One region of the Sinomonas soli genome, then DNA from elsewhere that is predicted to be linked to it. Evidence: predicted binding sites of a transcription regulator. Region 1 holds the regulator's gene; the other holds the start of a gene.
What was found. Region 1 encodes LexA, which represses DNA repair genes until DNA is damaged. Its sites were predicted from a motif close to TCGAACANNTGTTCGA; they were not measured.
Positions count from the first base shown of each region.

Region 1 (4,207 bases):
GCCGTGAGCATGTGGTCGTAGAACGGGACGCTGCTGGAGATCTCGGAGCGGCCGGTACCGTCGAGGTTGACCTCGACGAGGACCGACGACTCGCTCGTGGTGCGCTCCATCCGCGCGGTCCGCTGGGTCACGGGCGCGGTCTGCAGCTCGGTACTCATGGGTGTGTGTCCTTCGATCAGGCGTCTGCGGGGGGTGCTTCTCTATTCTAGGCGGCGGGCAGGCGCCCGTCCGCGGCGAGGAGCTCCTCGAGGCGGGTGAGGAACGCAGTCGTCTCCCGCTCGGTGCCCGCGGTGACCCGGAGGCTGCCCGGGATTCCGACGTCGCGAACGATCACGCCGGCCTCGAGCAGCCCCTGCCAGGTCCTCTGCGGGTCGTCGAGGCCCGTGAAGAAGACGAAGTTCGAGTCCGAGGACGCCGGGGCGAGGCCCATCCGCTCGAGTTCCTTCACGATGCGGTCCCGCTGGTGCTTGATCTCCTCGACCTCCGCCATGAGTGAGGCGCGGTGTTCGAGCGCGGCGAGTGCGGTGGCCTGGGTGACGGCCGAGAGGTGGTAGGGCAGCCGGACGAGGCGCAGGGCGTCGATGACCTCGGGCGCTGCGGCGAGGTAGCCGAGCCGGGCTCCGGCGAGGGCGAAGGCCTTGCTCATCGTGCGGGTGACGATCAGCCGGGGGCGGCCGGGCAGGAGCGTCAGAGCACTGCGGGTGCCGAGCTGTGCGAACTCGGCGTACGCCTCGTCGACGATGACGATGGCCTGGCTCGCCTCGCCTGCCTCGTAGACGGCCTCGACGACGTCGAGGCCGAGCGCCGTGCCGGTCGGGTTGTTGGGCGAGCACAGGAAGACCACATGGGGCGCGAGCTCGCGCACCTGGCGGGCAGCCGAGGCCGCCGTGAGCTCGAAGTCCTCCTCGCGGGTGCCCTTCAGATACGCGGTGCCGGTGCCGGCGGCGAGCAGCGGATACATCGAGTAGGTGGGAGGGAAGCCGAGCGCCGAACGTCCCGGGCCGCCGAAGGCCTGGAGGATCTGCTGCAGCACCTCGTTCGAGCCGTTGGCTGCCCAGAGCTGCTCGGGGACGAGGCCATGACCGAGGTACTCCGCGAGGGACTCGCGCAGCCGGGTGAATTCCCGGTCGGGGTACCGGTTCAGGCCTCCGACCACCCCGCGGACGGCCTCGACGATGGCATCCTGGACGTCCTGCGGGACCCCGTGGGTGTTCTCGTTGACGTTGAGCTGGATGGGGACGTCGATCTGCGGCGCGCCGTAGGGATGCTGGCCGCGGAGGTCATCGCGAAGGGGAAGCCGGTTGAGTCGTTGAAGCTGGTCGTCCACCGCTCCAGCCTACGCCAGCGCCCTCGGCCGTCCCCATTCGGGGGCGGCCGGGAGGGGCGTCCGTGACGCTCCCGCCGGAGCGGGCGCGGCTACCGCAGGACCGGGACGAGGATCTGCTCGCCGGGGAGCACGCGGACGCCCGTGAGCCCGTTGAGGTCCTGGATCTGGCTGATGGTGACCCGAGGGTCCTGGTTCGGCACGCGCCGCGCCGCGATCGTCCACAGGGACTCCCCCGGCTGCACCGTCACCGTCACGGCGCCGCCGGGGCCGGTGAGGGGCTGGGCGGAGGCCTGGGCTGGCGCAGTGAGCGCCGCCCACGCGACGAGCACCGCCAGGGTCGCGAGGAAGAGCGGGATGACGACGAGGACGATGCGGCCCCGCCGCGTCAGGCGCAGTGCCGGACGGGGGGCCCGCGCCGTGCGGGGCGCCGGGAGCGTGCCGAGATGGATCGCGTGTGCCATGGTCTGCCTTCCCCTGCACGACCCGGGCCCCGCCAACGCGCGGCCTCCGAACCATGTTCTTCGAAGCTCCGACGCAGGGCCGGAGTCCGGATGTGCAGTTTTTTCGAATGCATCTTCGAACTGTTGTGATCCTTCTTAGCACCTGTCGGCGAAGCATGTCCAGACTCGCTCGAACATGTGTTTGAAAGGTGCCCTGAACTGTCCTACGGTGGGAGCAGCACGGGGCACGGGCCCGAACATCGGTCCGGCTGCTCCCTCCGGAGGCCATGGATCCATGGTGCGGAGGGGGTCCGACAGTTCTGGTCCCGAGCCGGCACAGGCCGCGGAATCCCGCGGGCGGGCGAAGGGACAGGGACGGCATGGCACCACGGACTAAGGCGGCGAAGGGGCTGACCGCGCGCCAGAAGAGGATCCTCGAGACGATCCAGCGCTCCGTACAGCTCAAGGGGTATCCGCCCTCGATGCGCGAGATCGGCGACACGGTCGGACTCGCGAGCCTCTCGAGCGTCACCCACCAGCTGTCCCAGCTCGAGAAGCTCGGCTACCTGCGGCGCGACCCCAAGCGGCCGCGCGCCATGGAGGTGCTGATGCCGCTCACGCTCGACGAGGGCGAGCTCAGCGTCAGCGGCGAGGGCGCCGCGGCGCTGCTCGGCGCCGGCGGGGCCACGCTGGAGACGATGGCGTCCGCAGCCGACACGGCCATGGTCCCGCTCGTCGGCCGCATCGCCGCCGGCGGGCCGATCCTCGCGGACCAGGCGGTCGAGGATGTCATGCCGCTTCCCCGCCAGCTCGTGGGCTACGGGGAGCTGTTCATGCTCCGCGTCAAGGGCGACTCGATGATCGACGCGGCGATCTGCGACGGCGACTGGGTCGTGGTCCGGCGGCAGAACAGCGCCGAGAACGGCGACATCGTCGCCGCCCTGCTCGATGACGAGGCCACGGTCAAGACGTTCCGGCAGCGGGACGGGCACACGTGGCTCCTGCCGCAGAACACCCGCTACGAGCCCATCCTGGGCGACGAGGCGACCGTCATGGGCAAGGTCGTCTCGGTGCTGCGCTCCGTCTGAGCCCGGCGTCAGCCCGCCTGCGCGAGCCTTCCGAGCGCATCCAGCACGACCCGGCGGTCGGTGGTCCCCCACAGCGGCGGCAGCGCCCCGCGCAGGAAGGCGCCGTAGCGCTCGGTAGCGAGACGCGAGTCGAGCACGGCGACGACCCCGCGGTCCGCCGTCGTGCGGATGAGCCGCCCGGCGCCCTGGGCGAGGCGGACCGCGGCGTGGGTCGCGGAGACGCTCATGAAGCCGTTCCCCCCTGCCTGCGCGACCGCCCGCGAGCGGGCAGACATGAGCGGGTCGTCAGGACGGGGGAACGGGATCCGGTCGATCACGACGAGCCGGCACGACTGGCCGGGGACGTCGACCCCCTGCCACAGGGACATGGTCCCGAACAGGCAGGTGTCCGGCTCTGCCGCGAACTGCTTCACGAGCGCGCTCATGGACGACTCGCCCTGGCACAGGATCGTGGTGTCGAGCCGCGTGCGCAGCTCGTCTGCGGCCTCCTCGGCCGCGCGCCGCGAGGAGAAGAGGCACAGCGCCCCGCCGTGCGAGGCCGCGAGGAGCGCCTCGAGCTCGTCCAGCGCCTCGGGTGAGACGCCGCGGCCGGGCTTGGGGAGGTGCCGGGCGACGTACAGCATGCCCTGCTTCGGGTAGTCGAACGGCGAGCCCACGTCCACGCCGGTCCAGGTGGGCGCCCCCGGGCCGAGGAGGCCGAGGGCGCCCGCCGTGGGCTCGAAGGCGGAGCCGATGGCGAGCGTCGCGCTCGTGAGCACCACGGTGTGCCCGTCGAACAGCCCGTCGCGGAGCCTGCCCCCGATGCTCAGCGGGGCGATGTGGAGCATCGCCGGCGCCTCGTCGTCGGGCGCGGAGTAGCCCGTGACCGGGTCCGGGGCGCCCATGCGGGTGACCCAGACGACCTCGCGGTTGGCCTCGGCATCGAGGAGCCGCTCGCAGACCTCGAGCACCGCCATGAGCCGGGACCGCGCGACCTGGCGGGCTCCGTCAGCAGACTGGGAGTCGCCGGGCTTCGACTCGGAGAGGGCCACGCGGCAGGCGTCCCGGACGAGGGCGACGTTCTGGGACTGCTCCTCGTTCAGGCCCCGTGGGAGGAGGCCGGTGGGCGCCGAGGTCAGGGAGAGCTCGAGTGCGGCCGCGGCGCCCTGGAGCGCCTCGACCGAGATTGCGCAGTGCCGCCGCGCGCTCGAGGCCGCGGCCTGGATCATCTGCCCGGACAGCTGGGCGCTCACGGCGCCGGTGACGCGGTCGGCGAGCTCATGGGCCTCGTCCACGACCACCACGTCGTACTCGGGCAGGACGTTGAGGCCCTCGAAGGCGTTGATGGCGAGCATCGCATGGTTGGTCACCAC
Region 1 is NZ_BAAGSN010000016.1:43,492-47,698, forward strand. It holds gene hisB (imidazoleglycerol-phosphate dehydratase HisB) at 1-158, opposite strand, end outside; gene ACYVKZ_RS16065 (histidinol-phosphate transaminase) at 206-1,327, opposite strand; gene ACYVKZ_RS16070 (LysM peptidoglycan-binding domain-containing protein) at 1,417-1,788, opposite strand; gene lexA (transcriptional repressor LexA) at 2,148-2,855, shown strand; gene ACYVKZ_RS16080 (ATP-dependent DNA helicase) at 2,864-4,207, opposite strand, start outside.

Region 2 (4,207 bases), on a different contig from region 1:
GTGGCCATGGCTCCAATCTAGGCCCGATCCCGGGTGCGCACCCAGCCACGCCCGAGCGGTGGAACGGTCACGGATTCGGCGCTGGGTGATGACCGCCGGGTAGAGTGGGACTACCGTTTGGGCCACGCTCCACAGGCCCGAGCCCCCGGAAAGGCGTCTGAAGTGAGTACCGAACCGCGAGCCACGACCCCGCGCTCGCCCCGAATGCCACGCGACGAGCGGCGTGCCCAGCTCCTGTCAGCCGCCCTCGAGGTCTTCGCGGCCAACGGCTACCACGGAGCCGCCATGGACGAGATCGCCGAGACCGCCCAGGTCAGCAAGCCCGTCCTGTACCAGCATTTCCCGTCGAAGCGGGACCTGTACATCGCCCTGCTGGACAGCCATCTGGGCACGCTCACCGAGCTCATGCGGGCCGCGCTGGATTCCACCACTGACAACCGCGAACGCGTCAACGCGGTGATCCGCGCCTACTTCGACTTCATCGCCGCCGACGACCAGGCCCACCGCCTCGTCTTCCAGTCGGACCTCGTCAACGACCCGGACGTGGCCTCGCGCCTCGAGACGTTCAACCGGGGATTCTCGGAGGCCATCGCCGAGGTCATCGCCTCGGACACCAAGCTCCCGCTGCTCGAGGCCCAGCTCCTCGGCCGCGGCCTCGCGGGGCTGGCCCAGGTGAGCGCGAGGTACTGGCTCGAGAAGTCGTCCTCCCTCGACATCGACGTGGCGGCCGACCTCGTGTCGCGGCTCGTGTGGAAGGGGATCTCGCGCTTCCCCAAAGAGGCCTAAGGTACTCATAGGGAACCGTCGCCCGGCCGGTGTGCCGGTCCGGTTCCGTTTCAGCCTTCACCGACACAAGGAGTCACGTGGAAATCAAGATCGGCATCCAGAACATCGGCCGCGAGATCGTCCTCGAGTCGACCAAGGACGCGGACGAGGTCGCAAAGCTCGTCGCCGAGGCCCTGGCTGACGGCAAGCAGCTGCGGCTCGAAGACGAGAAGGGCCGACAGGTGATCGTGCCGTCCGGCGTCATCGGCTACGTGGAGCTCGGCGCGCAGGAGCCGCGCCGCGTGGGCTTCGGCGCCCTCTGATCCTGTGGAGACGGTCTGGTCGCTCGTCATCGTGATCCTCGTGGTGGCTGCCGCGGGCTTCATCGCCTGGGCCGTCGACCGCCACCACGAGGCCTACGGGATCATGCTCCCGGTCGGCGCTGCTGTTGCCGCTGCCTGCCTGGTGTGGATCATCCTCATCCTCGCGGGCACAGGCTACATCGCGGGCCTGACGTGGATGCCGTGGGTGCTTCCCATGGCGGTCGGGATCGCCGCGGCGGTCTGCGTGCCGCTGATCCTGGGCCGCCGCCGCACGGGGCGCGACGTCATGACCCTCACGGAGATCCTCCGGCGGGGCTGAACCGGCTCCGCGAAGGCGCGGACGACGGCGGGTGGTCACCACCCGCCGTCGTCCGCGCCTTCTCTCTGCCCCGGGGCCAGCCGATGCTGGGTCCGGGCCATGATGGAGGAATGCGCATCCGTCCGGTCCGTGGCGACGACCTGCAGGCCCTCCAGGACATCGAGGGGGCGGCCGGCGAGGCCTTCCGGGGCCTCGGCATGGCCGAGATCGCCGACGACCACCCGCCCTCGCTCGACGCGCTCCGCCGGTTCCAGCGCGAGGGGCTGGCATGGGTCGCGGTCGAGGATCGGAACGCTCCCGTGGCATACCTCCTTGCGCGGCTCGTCGACGGCTGCCTGCACATCGAGCAGGTGTCGGTGCACCCGGGGCACTCACGCCGGGGCGTGGGCCGGGCGCTGCTGGACCACGCTTCTCGGTGGGCGGAGGGCCATGGCGTCCCGGCCCTGACGCTCTCGACGTTCGCCTCAGTGCCCTGGAACGCGCCGTACTACCGGCGCCTCGGCTTCCGCGCGATCCACGCCCCGGCCTTGGGCCCGGGACTCGTGCGGATCCGCGCCGAGGAAGAATCGCTCGGGCTGACCCGCTGGCCGCGCCTCTTCATGCGGCGCGGCGTGGGCCCTCCGGACTAGCCGAACCGGGCCTGCACCACGTGGCATTGCCCCCCGACCATGGACGTGCATCCCTCGAGACGATAGAATTAGAACATATCTTCGAATGAAGGTGGTCGGCCGAACGGGCGGTGGGGGGTGGCGCGGTGGGTGCGGTCGAGGAGTTGTCTTTCGCGTCGCGTTTCCCCGATGTCTTGGCCGGCGGCCTGGAACTGGCCGCCGAGGCCCTAGCCGGCCCAGGAGGGACTGCGCGGGCGCTGCAGGCCCTGGCCGACTTCGACGCCTACAGCGCTGCCCTCCGCGCGGTGCTGGTCGACCGGCTCGCCGCAGAGATCGCCGAGGAGCCCTTGGAAGGCCGCCACGGCCAGCCCACGCGCCTCGGCGGGAACATCGCGCACGCCGTCGCAGTCTCCGAGCTCGCGGCCCTGCAGGGCACGTCCGAGCACGCCGCCGCCCGCGCCCTGAGCTTCTCCACCGCCCTGGTCAACGCCCACCCGGCCGTGCACGAGGCCCTCGCCTCCGGGGACATCACCGAGGCCCATGCCCGCGCGCTCATTGACCAGGCCGCCACTCTCCCCGAGCGGGCGGCCGAGCCCTTCGCCCTCGAGGCCCTCTCCCGCGTCCGCACCCGCAAGGGCCGCCTGCGCACCCCCGGGGAGTTCCGCACCCTCGCCCGCGAGCTGCGCGAGCGCCTCCACCCTGACTCCATCGCCCACCGCCGCACCGGGGCGCGCGAGGACCGCCGCGTGTGGCTCCAGCCCGAAGACGACGGCCTGTGCACTCTGTCCGCGCTCCTCCCCGCCGAGACCGCCGCCGGGATGTACGGGCGCCTCGACGCCCTCGCCCGCACCACTCGGGCCCGCGCCGGTGACCACCGCGACCGCCAGGACGGGCGGACCCTCGCCCAGCTCCGCGCGGACGCCTTGGCCCACCTCGTGCTCATGGACAGCGTCAGTACCGATCGGCAGGGGCCGGCCGCGGAGTCGCCGGCCACAGTGCCGTTCCCGGAGGAGCTGCTCGCCGGGGTCAAGGCTGAGATCGTCGTCCACATCCCGGCCGCGGTCGCCCTCGGCGCCTCGGACGCCCCCGCGCTCCTGGACGGCCAGGGGCCGATCGACCCGGCCACCGCCCGTGCCCTCGCCGCCGCCGCACCCACCTGGCAGCGGCTCTTCACCGATGCCGACGGCACGCCCCTGGCCCTCGGCCGCACCGCCTACCGGCCTCCGGCAGGGCTGCGGCGCTTCCTCGAATACCGCGACGGCGGCTGCCGCGTCCCCGGCTGCACCCGCCCCGCGCGCACCGCCGAGGCCGACCACACGACGGAGTGGCAGGACGGGGGCACGACCGACGCGGCCAACCTCGCACGCCGTAAAGCCGTCCTCATTCCTCTGCAGACGCCACGCTTGGGGGGCGAGCCGTGCTCGCAGTGATGACCGGCCTGGAGAAGGTAAAGTGCCCATGTGTCGTATCCGTATGAAGACCTCGACGACAGCCAATTTGAGCGTCTAGTGGTGCAGTGTTCACGCAAGCTGTTTGGACGGGGTGTCCAGTCCTTTGCTGCGGGACCGGATGGCGGCCGCGATGCGCGGTTCGAGGGAACAGCGGAACAATTTCCGAGTACCCGTGAGCCTTGGACAGGCGTAACAGTCTTCCAAGCCAAGCATACAAATGCAGTGAACGCTCACTACAGCGATGCGGACTTCAACGGCAACTCCGAAACCGCCGTTCTGAGTAAGGAAATACCGCGCATAAAGAGCCTGGTCGATCAAGGCGAGCTAGATAACTATGTACTCTTCAGCAACAGACGCCTCGGAGGGGTGGTTGCCCCGCGAATAATGGACAAGATTGCGGAGGGTTCCGGAATGGACCGCAACCGAATCTTTCTTGCAGGCGTAGAATACCTCGACGAACTCCTACGCGAGTTTCCTGACCTTCCATCGTTGGCGCGGATTGATCCGTTAGACGGCCCATTGCTGGTGAACAGCTTTGATTTGGCGGAAATCATCCTCGCAATAGCCGAAGAACTCAGTGCTCCCTTGCCCCCACTTGACGCCTCCATCGTAGATCGAATCTCCTACCGTCAGAAAAATACGGTCAACAACATGTCCGAGACGTTCGCTCGGACGCTCGCAGACCGGTACTTGGTATACACACCCGAGATAGAGAGATTTCTTGCAAGCCCCGCCAACACC
Region 2 is NZ_BAAGSN010000004.1:228,120-232,326, reverse strand. It holds gene moeB (molybdopterin-synthase adenylyltransferase MoeB) at 1-8, opposite strand, end outside; gene ACYVKZ_RS04450 (TetR/AcrR family transcriptional regulator) at 205-786, shown strand; gene ACYVKZ_RS04445 (DUF3107 domain-containing protein) at 864-1,088, shown strand; gene ACYVKZ_RS04440 (hypothetical protein) at 1,093-1,407, shown strand; gene ACYVKZ_RS04435 (GNAT family N-acetyltransferase) at 1,518-2,036, shown strand; gene ACYVKZ_RS04430 (HNH endonuclease signature motif containing protein) at 2,210-3,445, shown strand; gene ACYVKZ_RS04425 (ABC-three component system protein) at 3,689-4,207, shown strand, end outside.
Region 2: the regulator LexA is predicted to act here: its motif matches at 2,106-2,121, upstream of ACYVKZ_RS04430 (HNH endonuclease signature motif containing protein).